DNA from 3 places in the Candidatus Sarcina troglodytae genome. Region 3 is predicted to be linked to each of the others. Evidence: predicted binding sites of a transcription regulator. Region 3 holds the regulator's gene; each other region holds the start of a gene.
What was found. Region 3 encodes Rex, which represses fermentation and respiration genes when NADH is low (regulators of the CRP and FNR family bind a similar motif). Its sites were predicted from a motif close to ATTGTTAANNNNTTAACAAT; they were not measured.
Positions count from the first base shown of each region.

Region 1 (5,245 bases), 810 kb from region 3:
ATATTTTTTAAATGGTAAATCCCCTTCTGGTCTCAATCTAGGATTTCTGAAAATTTTATTTTTAATAAACCATAAAGCATTAGATAAAGCTTTATACGGTTTTTTCGGTTTTTTTTCAATATCTGTAATTGAGTAAAAAAATTGATTATCTTTATAATGATCACTTTCTTTAAATGCCGTAGTTCCTTTTTTAGGAGCCTTGGCTCCGAAACTTGGAAAATATTTCATGAAGAAAAAAGCTCCAATTGATAATCCTATTATTATTCCAATTAAAATCTTTAATAATAAAAACAACATATTACATAATTTTCCTCCTGAACTATATAAATTTACTAACATTAAAATATTATCATATTTCCCCTTCTACATTCCAGTATAATTTTCTATCTTCATATAGTATAACCTTTTCATTTCAAAAATAATCATACTTAAAAACTTTTTATAAAATAATATATACAAATCATAGGACATATTTCATTAAAATCAAATTTTATGTCCTATGATATAATTTTATATTTATATTACAAATTCATTATTTACTGAATTTTTTATTATGTTAAAATTATTTTTTATTCGTTCATCATTTGGTGATATTTTAAGTGCTTCTAGTGCATATTTTAATGATTTATTATAATCTCCTGTGTAATAATATGCAAGAGAGGCTAAATCATAAGGTGTTTCATTCCAAGCAAATTGCTCATTGTGATGATTTGTTGTATTTTCTTTTATTTCTAAAGCTAATTTAATCATTATTAAAATCAAATTCCAATCTTTTTCCAAATAAGCCAATCTAGCCATCTCAACATAAGGTTCTCGCATATTAGGCGCTTCTGACATTGCTTTTAAAAGATATAATTTAGCGGTATCTAACTCCCCTTTTTCTTTATAGCAACAAGCTATATATCTTAACGCAAAGCTCCTCTCCTCTTTCCATGTAGCATCTTTTAAAGATAAATATTTTTCTAATGTTTCAATAGCTTTATCCCATTTACCCATAAAGTAATACTCTCTGCCTAAATAATTAATATTTCGAGCATTATTAGGATTTTCATTTACGGCAAGTTCCAAAAGAGATAAGTTAAAGCTTCTAGATTTATTGGTATCTGGATAGTGTTTGAAAATTAAATCTTTTGCCAAACACCACTTTTCTCTCCCCTCTCCTAGATATTCTAAAACCTCATGTGTTGGATAAATCCATCTATAATTGTGTCTACTATGAATTCTTTCATGATAATACCAAACCCCTGGCGAACCATCAGGATTAAACTTCCATATATAAAGGTAATTAGCTCTATTCGTATCCTTTTCCCACACACTCTCTAATGCTTCTCTCCACCCATCTTCTAAGACCTCATCTAGGTCAATACAAACGCAAATATCGATATCTTCAGGTATTTTTTCTAAACACGCATTTCTAGCAACATCAAACCTCCAAGGTTTTACTGGTATTTCATATACTTTAGCTCCACAATCTCTTAAAATGGCAACAGTATTATCAGTGGAGCCTGTATCACCAAAAACAACTAAATCAGCATCTTTTAAGCTATCCATACATCTTTTTGCGAATTTTTCTTCATTTTTACAAACACCATATACACATATTTTATACTTTCCCATATACAATCCTTTAACATAAAAATATTTATATTTATATGTATTTTATTATTAGATTTTATATGATTTAAAATTATTAACATCTATAAATACTTTTTAAAAGAGAAATTTCTTTAGCATATCCATCTAATTCATTAGGAGTTTCCAAGAAAAAAGGTAAATTTTTAAGCTTTTCATGATTTATAATATTACCTATAGCGTCTAAACCTATATTACCTAGACCAATTTTTTCATGTCTATCTTTATGGCTTCCTAAGATATTTTTACTATCATTTAAATGAATAGCACATAATTTATCTAATCCTATCACATCATCAAATTCAGCTAAGACATTATCTAAATTATTTACGATATCATAACCGCCATCAAAAATATGACAAGTATCAAGGCATACACCTATATGCTCATTTAAGTTAACTCCATCGATTATAGCCTTTATTTCATTAAAATTTCGTCCAATTTCAGTACCTTTTCCAGACATTGTTTCTAATAAAATTTTTGTTGTTTGGTCTTTTTTAATAACTTTGTTTAATAATTCAATAATGTAATTAATACCGATATCTACTCCTTGTTTTACGTGACTTCCAGGGTGGAAATTGTATAGGTTATTAGGTAAGTATTCCATCCTCTTCAAATCATCTTCCATAATTTTATAAGCAAATTCCCTAATGCTTTCATCTTTAGAGCAAGGATTTAAGGTATATGGGGCATGAGCTAAAATTTTCCCAAAATTATATTCCTTCATCAATTTTAAAAGTTCTTCTATATCTTTTTTATCTATATCTTTTGCTTTACCCCCTCTTGGATTTCTTGTGAAAAATTGAAATGTATTCGCTCCAATACTAAGAGCAGTATCTCCCATTGATTTAAAGCCTTTAGATGTAGATAAATGACATCCTATATTTAACATATATTATCCTCCAAAATATTTTATCAAATACAATGCTAATATGTTGTATAAAATAAATCAATGGCTTTTTAGAGGTATTATTAATTTTTATTATGTTTTAAATATATAATATTAATAAATTGTTAAATTTATATAAATAATAAATTTAATAGAAAAATATGATAAAATTAGAATATTATATTTATATTATTAGGGGGAAAGTTATGAAGCATAAAAATATAAAAAAATCAATAGCAACTGGACTTTTTGGAGTTTGTCTAGCTGGGGTATTAAATATTCCTGTTTTTGCTTCAACAGATATTGCGGTAAGTTTAGGAAATGATTTAACTTCATCTCAAAAAGAAGATATGTTAAATGAATTTGGTGTTTCAAAAAACGACAATAACGTAACAATTATAAATATTACTGTAGATGATATAAGAGAACAATTGGGACTTGGACCTGCTACATCCAAAAGTTCAAAAAATAATTCTTATTCTAGCTCTTATGTTAAAGTAGAGAAATCTGGATATGGAATTAAAGTTTCAACTAATAATCTTACAGAGGTTACTGGCTCTATGTTACAAAATGCACTTTTAACATCTGGAATAACGGATGCTAATGTTAAAGCTTCATCTCCATTTCCAGTAACAGGGACTGCAGCACTTGCTGGTATTTTGAAAGGTTTTGAAGATGCAACAGGTGAAGAATTATCTCTTAATCATAAAGAAGTTGCCAAAGAAGAGATTAGTGTAACAAATACTCTAAGTAATGCAACGACAGAAACTGGACAAACTTTAGGAAAAGATGAAGCTGCTTTTATTATAAATGAAATAAAAACACAAGTAATAAAAGACTCTCCCAAAACTGATATTGCTATAGATAGAATAGTCACAAATATAGTTAATAATTACAACATAAACTTAACAAGTCAAGAAAAAGGTCAAATAGTAACACTAATGTCTAGTATTAATGATTTAAACTTTAATTATGGTGAAATGAAGAGTTATTTAAAACAAATGACAACCAATATACAAGAATCATTAAATAAGGCAGGCAAAGAACTAAATGAAAGTGGTTTTATAAATAAAACTTGGAATAAAATAAAAAGTTTAGCTACTGTTTCTTGGGATAGTTTTTGCTCTATAACAAATAAGGTAAAAGCATTAATAGTTGGTGCAGATAATGTGGTTGTTGAAAAAGATGGTGTTAAATATGATGTAAATGGAAATATTCTTGGTTTAGCTGATGAGTCATCATCTAATGAAAATTCAACAACAAATACAATTGATAAAAAAGAATCAGAAAACACTGATGAAGTAATAACAGATGATACTAATAATTTATCAAAAGATGAAAATAGTGACACTAATACAAATAATACTTTTAATTAATGTATTATTAATTTTATATATTTGGTAATAATATTTCTTATTGCCAAGTTTTTTTTTATTATTTATAATTACAGTACAGTAAAAGTTATTTATAAAAATTAAAAATATATTACATGTCATAAAAAATAAAATTTATATAAGAGAAGGTAATTTAACATGAATATAGCTATTATAACAGGTGCCTCATCAGGACTTGGAAAAGAATTTTTAAAACAAATAGACTCCTATAACTTTGATGAAATATGGGTTATTGCTAGGCAAAGAGAAAAATTAGAAGCTCTAAGAGATATTGTACATACTAACCTTAAAATCATTCCATTGGATTTATCATTAAATTCTAGTTTCAAAATTTATGAAGAAGAACTTAAAAAAGAAAAACCTAATGTAAAGTTGCTTATAAATTGTGCTGGTTTCGGTAAATTTGGTAATTATTCAGAAATCCCTCTTGAGGATTCATTAAAAATGATAGATTTAAATTGTAAAGCATTAGTTTCTATGACTGAAAAGACTCTTCCATTTATGAATGAATTTTCTAAAATATTGCAAATATGCTCATCATCATCTTTTCAGCCACTTCCTTTTGCTAATGTGTATGCTTCCACTAAAGCATTTGTACTTAGTTATTCTAGAGCATTAAATTACGAATTAAGAGAAAGAAGAATTTTAGTTACTGCTGTGTGCCCTGGATGGGTTAGAACAAATTTTTTTGAGACTGCTAAAAAAACTAAAAACCCTAATGCCGTTAATAATTATGCCTTTATGTCAGATGCAAAAGATGTTGTAAAAAAGGCGCTTCGTGATATGAAAAAAAATAAATCAATATCTATTTACGGTGCTTTTAGTTTAAGTCAATTTGTAGGAACTAAATTTTTCCCTAAAGATTTTATAATGAATATTTGGGTTATGAGTCAAAACAAAAATAAGTAAACAATAAAAAGATGTTACTTTTAATATAAAAGCAACATCTTTAATCTTATCTTATCCTTATTTTAATAAACAACTTGCAATTCCTTTTCCATATTCAAATGCCTTTTTAAGTTCTTCTTCTGAAGGTTTAAAATTAACACTAAGGGATTCTAAAGGCATCTTCATTCTAAGTTCTTTAAGTCTAGACTCTATTCTTGGAACAGCTTCTCCACTCCAACCATAAGAACCAAATGCACCTGCTATTTTTCCACCGTGAATTACAGGGTTTAATCTTGCAAGTAATTCTCTAACTGGTTCTAAAAGTTCTGCTAAAATAGTTGGAGATCCAAATAAAATAGCATCAGATTGAACAATTTCATCTAAAAGTTTGTTTTGCTCAACACTTGTTATTTCATAAAGCTTAACATATATTTTTTCTAAA
Region 1 covers NZ_CP051754.1:1,189,981-1,195,225, forward strand. The annotation lists gene HH195_RS05320 (MBL fold metallo-hydrolase) at 1-297, opposite strand, end outside; gene HH195_RS05325 (tetratricopeptide repeat-containing glycosyltransferase) at 517-1,617, opposite strand; gene HH195_RS05330 (deoxyribonuclease IV) at 1,691-2,524, opposite strand; gene HH195_RS05335 (DUF1002 domain-containing protein) at 2,728-3,897, shown strand; gene HH195_RS05340 (SDR family NAD(P)-dependent oxidoreductase) at 4,054-4,824, shown strand; gene HH195_RS05345 (FprA family A-type flavoprotein) at 4,882-5,245, opposite strand, start outside.
Region 1: a site for Rex is predicted at 2,643-2,662, ahead of HH195_RS05335 (DUF1002 domain-containing protein). Genes of this name have one in related genera too.

Region 2 (5,245 bases), 200 kb from region 3:
TTAACTTCTATCTTTAATTTTCTCCATATTATTAACTATATCTTATGTGTATACAATTTTTTTAAAGCATTTTAAAACATTTTTTTCTATAAATATGTATAAAATTCTATTAAACCCTTAAATTAAAATCATAATTATAACAAAGTTACAAATTTAATTATTAAAATATAACAAAAAAGACAGTTAATATTGTTTGTTAAATATCTACTGTCTTTTTTATTTTAAAATATTATTTTTTATTCCTCATTACTATAAGCATTTATATACATTTCTTTTAATTCACTCATTAATGGATATCTTGGATTAGCCCCTGTACATTGATCATCAAATGCATCTTCAGTCATTGAATCTAATGTGCTATAGAAAGCTTCCTTAGTTACTCCACACTCAGCAATTGTACTTGGAAGGTTTATTTGTTTTTTTAGATTTTGTATTGCTTTTATTAAGTTTTCTACTTTTTCATCATCATTTTTTCCACCTAAATTTAAATGTTCAGCAATTTTTGCATATCTCCATTTAGCATTTGGATACTTATATTGTGGGAATGATGCTTGTTTTCTTGGATTATCAACAGCGTTAAATCTTATAACATGGTCTATTAATATTCCATTAGCTACACCATGTGCTATGTGATGTTCTGCTCCTAATTTATGAGCCATTGAGTGACAAATTCCTAAGAATGCATTTGCAAATGCCATTCCTGCTATTGTTGATGCATGAGCCATTTTTTCTCTTGCTTTAACATTTGTAGTTCCTTCATTGTATGCTTGAGGAAGATACTTAAATACTAATCTTATTGCTTCTAAAGCTAATCCATTAGTAAATTCTGATGCTAAAACAGAAACATAAGCCTCTATTGCATGAACTAAAGCGTCTATACCTGATGCTGCTGTTAATCCCTTTGGCATATTCATCATAAGTTCTGCATCAACTATCGCCATATCTGGAGTTAATTCATAATCTGCAAGTGGATATTTAACCCCTGATTGTTCATCAGTTATAACTGCAAATGGAGTAACTTCTGAACCAGTACCAGCTGATGTTGGTATTGAAACCATCATTGCTTTTTCACCCATTTTAGGGAATGGATACACTCTCTTTCTAATATCCATGAATGTCATAGCCAAATCATGGAAATTAACCTCTGGATGTTCATATAATACCCACATAATTTTAGCAGCATCCATTGGTGAACCTCCACCTAATGCTACAATTACATCTGGGTTATAACTCCTCATAGCTTCAGCACCTTTTCTAGCTATTGCTAAAGTTGGATCTGGTGCAACTTCTGAGAACACTCTAAAATCTATTCCATTTTCATCTAAAACCTTAGTAATTTTATCAACATATCCAAGCTCAGCTAAAACTCTATCTGTTACTATAAAAGCTTTTTTCTTTTTCATTTCTTTAAGCTCTGGAAGTGCAACTCCCAATGAACCATATTTAAAGTATACTTTTTCTGGCATCCTAAACCAAAGCATATTTTCTCTCCTCTCAGCTACACTCTTAATATTTATCAAGTGCTTAGGTCCTACATTTTCAGAAACTGAGTTTCCTCCCCATGAGCCACAACCAAGTGTTAAAGATGGTGCTAATTTGAAATTATAAATATCTCCTATAGCTCCTTGAGTTGATGGCATGTTAATTATTGTTCTACCAGTTTTCATAGTAGCTCCAAACTTTTTAACCCTATCCTTTGATATTTGTGTATTTGTATATAAAACTGAAGTATGACCAAATCCTCCAAGCTCAACTAATCTCTCTGCTTTAGCTAAAGCTTCATCAAATGTTTTAACTCTATACATTCCAAGTACTGGAGATAATTTTTCATGAGAGAATTCTTCTTCAAGTTCAACTGATTCAACCTCCCCAATTAATACCTTAGCATCTTCTGGAACACTAACTCCAGCAAGTTCTGCTATTTTAAATGCAGATTGTCCAACTATTTTAGCATTTAACCCACCATTTACTATTATAGTTTTTCTCACCTTATCTATTTCATCGCTCTTTAAGAAATAAGCTCCTCTATCAGCAAATTCCTTTCTAACCTCATTATAAATAGAATCCATAACTAAAACTGTTTGTTCAGAAGCACAAATAACTCCATTATCAAAAGTCTTAGACATTAATATTGAACTTACTGCCATTTTTATATGAGCTGTATCATCAATTATTGCTGGTGTATTACCTGCTCCAACTCCGATTGCTGGTTTTCCTGATGAGTATGCAGCCTTAACCATTCCAGGGCCTCCAGTTGCTAATGTTATATCACATTCTGACATTACTCTTTGAGTCATTTCTAAAGATGGTTCATCAATCCAACCTATTATATTTTTAGGTGCTCCAGCTTTAACAGCAGCTTCTAAAACTATTCTTGCAGCTTCAATTGTTGCATTCTTGGCTCTTGGGTGTGGTGAAAAAATTATACCATTTCTAGTTTTTAAAGCTATAAGAGCCTTAAATATTGCAGTCGATGTTGGGTTTGTAGTTGGAACTACTGCTGCAACAACACCTATTGGTTCAGCAACTTTTGTTATACCAAAAGCAACATCACTATCTATAACTCCACAAGTTTTTTCATTTTTATATTTATTATATATATATTCAGAAGCAAAGTGATTTTTTATAACTTTATCTTCTACAATCCCCATTCCTGATTCTTCAACAGCCATTTTAGCTAATTTTATTCTAGCATTATTAGCAGCCAAAGCAGCTTGTCTAAAAATTTCATCAACTTGTTCTTGAGTATATGTTGAATATATTTTTTGTGCTTCTCTTATTTGAGAAATTCTTTCTAAAAGTTCATCCATATTTGTTACTTTCATAGCTAATTACACCTTATTATAAAGAATACTCTTTACAATATTCTCCCCTCTTAAAATATATCTATAATTTATGATAATTAAATATCAAAATCTATTATGTAATATACAAAATTTAAATACTTTAAATTTTACTAATCAATATTAGAAGTTAATAATTTAACTACCGTTATTGCAATTTCAAATCAATCTTTACACAAAAACTTTTATTTTCACAAGTTTTTATTATTTTTCATTTCTCATTATGTTATTATTTTAACATATATGTTAATATGTTACTAATTTCATTTTTAGCCTTATAGTTAAATTGTTAACTATTACCTTTAAAATTCTCTTTTTTATTTCATATTACTTATATATTCACCTTTTTTTTATTTTTTTACTTTTTATTTACATTTATTAATATGTATTGATAATAGTCCATACGCCCTAATTTTTTTATAAATAACCTGTTTTTTATAAACTAAAATAAATGTTTATTTTATTACAAATTTAGTTTGAGTTCTTCCAACTATAAAAAACCTTACTTAAACACATTAAGCAAGGTTTAAAAAAACAATAGATTAGTCATAAATATAGCCATTATTATAGCTACCAAATCTGCCATAACTGCTCCCCAAAGAGTATGCCTTATTTTCTTTATACCAACTGCACCAAAGTAAACTGTTATTGTATAAAATATAGTTTCTGTTCCACCCATTATTACTGAAGCTATAAGTCCTGTTTTAGTATCAGCCCCAACAGTATTTATTATTTCTGTAAAAATCCCAAGAGCACCACTACCTGATAAAGGTTTTATGAAAACTAATGGAACTAATTCCTTTGGAAGACCTATCAAACTAACTATTGGTGCAAAAAAATTATTAAGTAAATTCAAAAGATTAGCATCTTTAAATATTCTTACAGCTACAAGCATAGCAAGAAGCGGAGGAAATATTCTTATACAAACTTTAAGTCCATCTTTCGCACCTTCTATAAACCACTCATAAACTTTAACACCTTTAATCATTCCATAACACACTATAATTAAAAGTATTAATGGAACTAAACTACTTGATAAATAATTTCCCATATAGCACCTCTAAAAATATCTTTGAAGTATTTTGCAACATATAATTCCAACAATACACGCTACTGCAGTTGATATTAATGCTGGAAGTATTATAATTGCTGGATTATTTGATCCTGCAGCTGCCCTTATAGATATTACGGTAGATGGTAAAAGCTGAATACAACATGCATTCATAACTAAAAAAAGAGCCATATCATTTGATGCAATTCCTTTTTTATTATTTATGTTTTCTAACTCTTCCATAGCTTTTATACCAAAAGGAGTTGCTGCATTTGAAAGACCAAGCATATTAGCAGTTAAGTTCATAACAATTGCCCCTAGCGCCTCTTCACTTTTAGCACTCTCTTTAAAAATCATTTTTAGTATTGGTTTTAAAAGCTTAGCAATTTTAGCTGTCAATCCACTTTTTTCAGCAACCTTCATAACTCCACACCAAAAGCACATAATTCCAACTAATGATATTACAAATCTTGTAGCACTTTCAGTTGATTCTATAACACCTTTTGATATAACTGCTCCTTGCCCTGTAAATACTCCAAATAATACTCCTGAAGCTATTATAAAAAACCATATGTAATTTATCATATTATCTCCTAATTATTAATCTCATATTAATATATGCCTTGCATTAACCATTTAGTAGTGATAACATAAAATTAACAGTTATATTTTATTTAATCCAAAGGAGAATTTTTATGAACGAAGACAATTTAAAACTAGCTCAACAAGAAGTGGAAAATGCTTTAAAAGCTGTTGAAAATTTAGAGCAAATATTAGATTCAAATGACTTGTCAAAAGAAGTTTTAAAGGAACAATTCGTTTCCCTTACAAAAAAGGTTCAAGATTTAGAAAGCATTCTTAAAACTGAGGGTATTTTATAATATAAATAAAAAAAGCAGAAGGATTAATTCCTCTGCCTTTTTTATTGCTATCAATAATAAAACTTTTAATAATTATTTACAACTATCTCTTTCAACTAACTTATAGTTTAATACAAAATGTCCTTCTTCTAAAACTTTATTATTTATAAGTTTTATAAGCATTCTCATAGCAACAGAACCCATATCATACATTGGTTGATAAACTGTTGTTAATTTAGGATAAAAGGCTCTTGCAAGATCTATATCGTTAAAACCTACAACACTTACATCTTCTGGAACTTTTAAACCTTTATCTCTTAGAGCATTTATTGCACCCATGGCAATTTCATCAGATGCACATACTATTGCTTTTGGACTTACTCCTCTATTTAACATCTCTATAACCCCAGTGTATCCTGTTTCCACTTTTAAGTTATGGAAATATGTGAACTCTTCTCTAAACTCTATATTACTTTCTTGCAATGCATTTT
Region 2 covers NZ_CP051754.1:2,205,601-2,210,845, forward strand. The annotation lists gene adhE (bifunctional acetaldehyde-CoA/alcohol dehydrogenase) at 237-2,825, opposite strand; gene HH195_RS10300 (spore maturation protein) at 3,370-3,894, opposite strand; gene HH195_RS10305 (nucleoside recognition domain-containing protein) at 3,904-4,479, opposite strand; gene HH195_RS10310 (hypothetical protein) at 4,590-4,775, shown strand; gene HH195_RS10315 (LacI family DNA-binding transcriptional regulator) at 4,848-5,245, opposite strand, start outside.
Region 2: a site for Rex is predicted at 3,066-3,085, ahead of adhE (bifunctional acetaldehyde-CoA/alcohol dehydrogenase). Genes of this name have one in related genera too.

Region 3 (5,245 bases):
CTTTTGCAGCTTTTTTTCCAGCCCCCATAGCCAATATAACTGTAGCTGCACCAGTTACCGCATCTCCTCCTGCAAATACACCATTTATTGAAGTTTGCCCTGTTTCTTCACACGCTACAATACATTGCCCCTTACTTACATTTAATCCCTTAGTATTAGATGTAATAATTGGATTAGGTGATGTACCTATGGACATTATCACAGTATCGACATCTAAAATAAACTCAGATCCTTCAATCTCTACTGGTCTTTTTCTTCCTGAACTATCCGCACCCTTAAGTCTCATTTTTACACATTTCATTGCCTTAACCCAACCTTTATCATCTTGTATTATTTCAATTGGACTAGTTAAAACTTTAAAGTCTATTCCTTCTTCCTTAGCATGATAAATCTCCTCAGCTCTAGCTGGAAGTTCATTTTCGCTTCTTCTATAAACTATTGAAACTTTCGCTCCAAGCCTTAATGCAGTTCTTGCTGCATCCATCGCTACATTTCCTCCGCCAACTACAGCTACTTTTTTCCCAATTTTTATAGGAGTATCATAATTTTCATCAAAACCTTTCATTAAATTATTTCTAGTTAAAAATTCATTAGCAGAAAAAACCCCATTAGCATTCTCTCCTTTTATTCCCATAAATTTAGGAAGTCCTGCCCCTGACCCTATAAATACAGCTTGAAATCCTTCTTCAAAAAGTTTTTCAATACTAACCGTTTTTCCAACAATAACGTTTGTTTCTATCTTTACACCTAATTTTTTAACATTCTCTATTTCACGTTTAACTATCTTATTCTTAGGCAATCTAAATTCTGGTATACCATATACTAAAACTCCACCAGCTTCATGTAAGGCTTCAAATATAGTTACATCATATCCAAACTTAGCTAAATCTCCAGCACAAGTAAGACCTGATGGTCCACTTCCAACTATAGCAACTTTTTTATTATTTTTATTTATATCATAAGTTATTGAAATATTATTCTCTATCATATAATCCGCAACAAATCTTTCTAATTTTCCAATCGCAAGCGCTTCGCCTTTTAATCCTAAAGCACATTGACTTTCACATTGAAGTTCTTGCGAACAAACTCTACCGCATATTGCTGGAAGTGATGATGATTTCCCTATTATTTTAGCAGCTTCTTCTATATTTCCAATTTTAATTTGTTTAACAAACTCTGGAATATCTATATTCACTGGACATTTTTCCTTACATTTAGCCTTTTTACATCCTAAACATCTGTTAGCTTCAAGCAGTGCTTCTTCTTTACTATACCCTAAGCATACTTCTTCAAAATTTTTAACTCTAATTTTAGAATCTTGTTCTCTCAAGGGAATTCTTTTAGAATTTATCATTATTTATCACCTCCACACATTCCACATCCCCCACTATGAGTTTTTCCCTCAATATTTTTTAAATATTTTTTTCCTTCTTCAGTTTTATATATGCTTTGTCTTTTCATTGCTTCATCAAAATCTATTTTATGAGCATCAAACTCTGGACCATCAACACATGCAAATTTAACCTTTCCTCCAACAGTTACTCTGCAAGCACCACACATACCTGTCCCATCAAGCATTATTGGATTTAAACTCACAACCGTAGGAATATTCAATTTTTTTGTAAGACGTGCTACAAATTTCATCATTACCATAGGTCCAATGGCAACCACTAAATCGTATTCTTTATTTTTAATATTTACTAAATCATTTATTTTATCTGTTACAAGTCCCTTCATTCCATATGAACCATCATCCGTTGTAATATAAAGATTACCTACCTCATTTTTAATTTCATTTTCAAAAATTAACATATCTTTATTTTTAGCCCCAATAATGACATCTGCTTTTATCCCTTTAGAATTTAACCATTTAACTTGAGGATAAATTGGTGCAACTCCAACACCTCCAGCTACGAAAAGTATCCTTTTATTTTTTAAACAACTTATATCTTCATTTACAAATTGTGATTCAACACCTAAAGGTCCAACAAAATCTCTAAAATAATCACCTTTATTAAGCAATGACATTCTTCTAGTTGATTCACCAACAACTTGAAACACTATTGTTATTATTTTTTTATCCTTATCATAATTACATATAGTTAAAGGTATTCTTTCCCCTTTTTCATCTATCTTAGCTATTATAAATTGTCCTGGTTTTGCAGCTTTAGCTACTCTAGGAGCTTTTATATTCATAAAATAAATACTTTCAGCTAATTGTTTCTTCTCAACTATTTCATACATGCAATTCCCTCCAAATAATTCACAAGCTAATACTTTATTTTATAAAAATTTAAAGTACAATAAATATTTTTCAGCAAACATTTAAACTCCACAAAATTTAAAAACTGATAACTCTACTTAACTCTATTAATTCATTTAGATAATAATTACAATTTATTTTAGTTTATATTTTAAAATTTACTTTTAATTTAATTAATTAAATTCACTATTTATTTTATTAAAATATCTATATTTTTATTTTTTTAGTTATTTATATAAATATTTTTTTAATTTTTAGTTATAAAGTTAACAAAATAAACAAAAAAAAATGAAGTATTTTGTATAATACTTCATTAAAAATATATTATGTTAAATTCAACGAAATTATTTATCATTTAATTGATACACTAATGTGTATAAGCTCTCACTTAAATGAACATTTTCTACTGTAACATCTTCAGGAACATCTAAATCAACAGGGGCAAAATTCCATATAGCTTTTATTCCACCTCTTAATACCTCGTCACAAACCCTTTGAGCACTAATTCTAGGCACACATATTATAGCTATATCTATTTTATTTTCTTCCAAAAACTTTGGTAAATCATCAATATCTCTTATAGCGACATCTCTTATTTTAATTCCAAGCATTTTAGGATTTGCATCAAATATACCTGTTAATTCAAAACCAACTTTATCAAATTTGGTATAATTGGCAATTGCTTGCCCTATATTCCCAGCCCCTATTATTACTGTATTATACCTTTTATCAAGCCCTAAAATTACTCCAATTTCATTATATAGGTCTTTAACATTATATCCATAACCTTGTTGCCCAAAATCACCAAAACAATTTAAATCTTGACGTATTTGAGATGCAGTAAAACCTATTTTTTCACTTAATTCTTTCGAAGATATTCTATCAACATCATTATTTATAAGCTCTTGAAGATATCTATGATACTTAGGTAATCTTTTAATTACAGCCATAGATATATTTTTCTTTTTCTCTATCACAATTAAACACCTCTTTTACATTATTTTTATAAAGCTTATTTTGCAAACTTTGTTATAAATTTATTTATCCTATTTCTATTTTATCATATTTACATAAAATTTATCTATATTTTAACATTACTTATAACTTTATGTTATAATTATAAATTTTTCACCTTATTAATATATACCTCTTAAAAAAATAAGGCTTGGTGTAACACTATAACTACGTACACAAAGCCTTTTACTCTAAAAGAGAATATTAATCTAAGCTTGGGAATAAATCCCACAATCCATACTTCTGCCTGAAAGTATTCTTGCTCTTCTATTATATAAAATCTGATTTTTTCTGTCAACACCTTTTGACATTTTTCCTTATATGTATATTAAAATTTCACTTATTTATTTATTAAAACTATATTTATTTAAGCCTAATTAATAAAATACCCTGCTAACAAAATAAAAATTATATTATTTTACTAATATATTTTCCATTAAAGCTATTATTTATTATACATTCTAAAATATAATCAATAATATTACTGCATACATAATATGCAAAGCTTATATCATTATTAAAATTACTCTCTTTTTCATGTTGCCTAAAACAATTTTCCATAAATAATCCTATATCACATATCTGCATTTGAGCTATAGCATTATCAAAATTAAATTTTTTAGCTTTGCTAGCTAGTTTTTTTTCATAACTAATATGCGTAAATATTTTATATTTTTCTCTCCAAGTTTCACTATGTGCTATACAGAAAAAATCACATAAAAAGTGACAAATGACTCCAAGTTCCTGACTAAACTTAATAATAGCTATATTTTTCTCTATATCCATAATACTAAGTTTTGAAAGATTTATTATTTTATTTAATACCATAGAATAAGATTCTTTTGCATAATGTTTTTTTAATTTATATTTTGATAATATATCTGGTTTTATATTCCCATATATGAAATTGAAATTACTTAACATATTCTTTTTATTCTCATTCATGTTTTTCAAAATATTTTTTGCCATTAACATATGTGTGCCTATTAACATTTTTTCTCCTTAGTTTTAACCACTTTGCTTATAAGATTTTAATATAAAATCAAATAAAAATTAATATAAATTTTATCAATAAAAACAAATTTAAACCCCACTAAGAAATCTATAAATAGCTTATTCCTTTCCTAATGGAGTCTAATTTATTTAATATTCATAAGTTGTTTCACTATCACATACTCTTACTTTAATTTTATCATCATCTAATGTTTTTTTATAAGAACATATAAAATCATTTAACTCTAAATCTTTAAAATTAACCTTCTTATCACTCTTAATAATCAACTCTTTTTCATTTAGAAATATTTCTAAATCATTTAAATCATTTTTTATTTTGCAAACATTTATATTTTTTATATTTAATTGATTTTTATATTTTTCTTGAAAACCGATATTTTTTCTAAATGTTTCATAACTTTCTTCTGAAGGCATCATATTAGGAATTCCCATATTCATACCAAATCCCTTCATTTGTTGCTCTATGTCGCCTAAATCAAAACCATATCTTTTTAACATTTCTTTTTGAATGTTAAAAAATTTTTCTTGAGATATATTATTGTCATTCATATATTCTGTTACTTTTTTAGTAAAGTCAGCCATTGACATTCCACCTGTTGCTACTGAATAGTAAAGGTCATATATATATGATTCAAATTTATCTATATCTTTATCTCTGACTTTATTTTTAAGTTCATTAAAATCAACTACTCTATCATCCATTTTATCTATATCCTCCATCAATAACACTAAAATTATTATTCCCAATCTTATTAATTCTAAAACCCTAGATACAATTTTATATTAAAATAATTATAATACTATTATTATTTTATTTCCATAGAAATCCGCTACAAAAATAAGCTATAACTCTAAAATTGAGTTATAGCTTAAATATTACAAATACCCTTCTAATTCTTTGTTTTTCTCCATATCCTTTAAAAGTTGTTTTATTTCTTGCTCTCTATTTTTATC
Region 3 covers NZ_CP051754.1:2,004,758-2,010,002, forward strand. The annotation lists gene gltA (NADPH-dependent glutamate synthase) at 1-1,354, opposite strand, end outside; gene HH195_RS09270 (sulfide/dihydroorotate dehydrogenase-like FAD/NAD-binding protein) at 1,354-2,244, opposite strand; gene HH195_RS09275 (redox-sensing transcriptional repressor Rex) at 2,608-3,237, opposite strand; gene HH195_RS09280 (zinc dependent phospholipase C family protein) at 3,686-4,270, opposite strand; gene HH195_RS09285 (DUF3867 domain-containing protein) at 4,421-4,993, opposite strand; gene HH195_RS09290 (mannose-1-phosphate guanylyltransferase) at 5,168-5,245, opposite strand, start outside.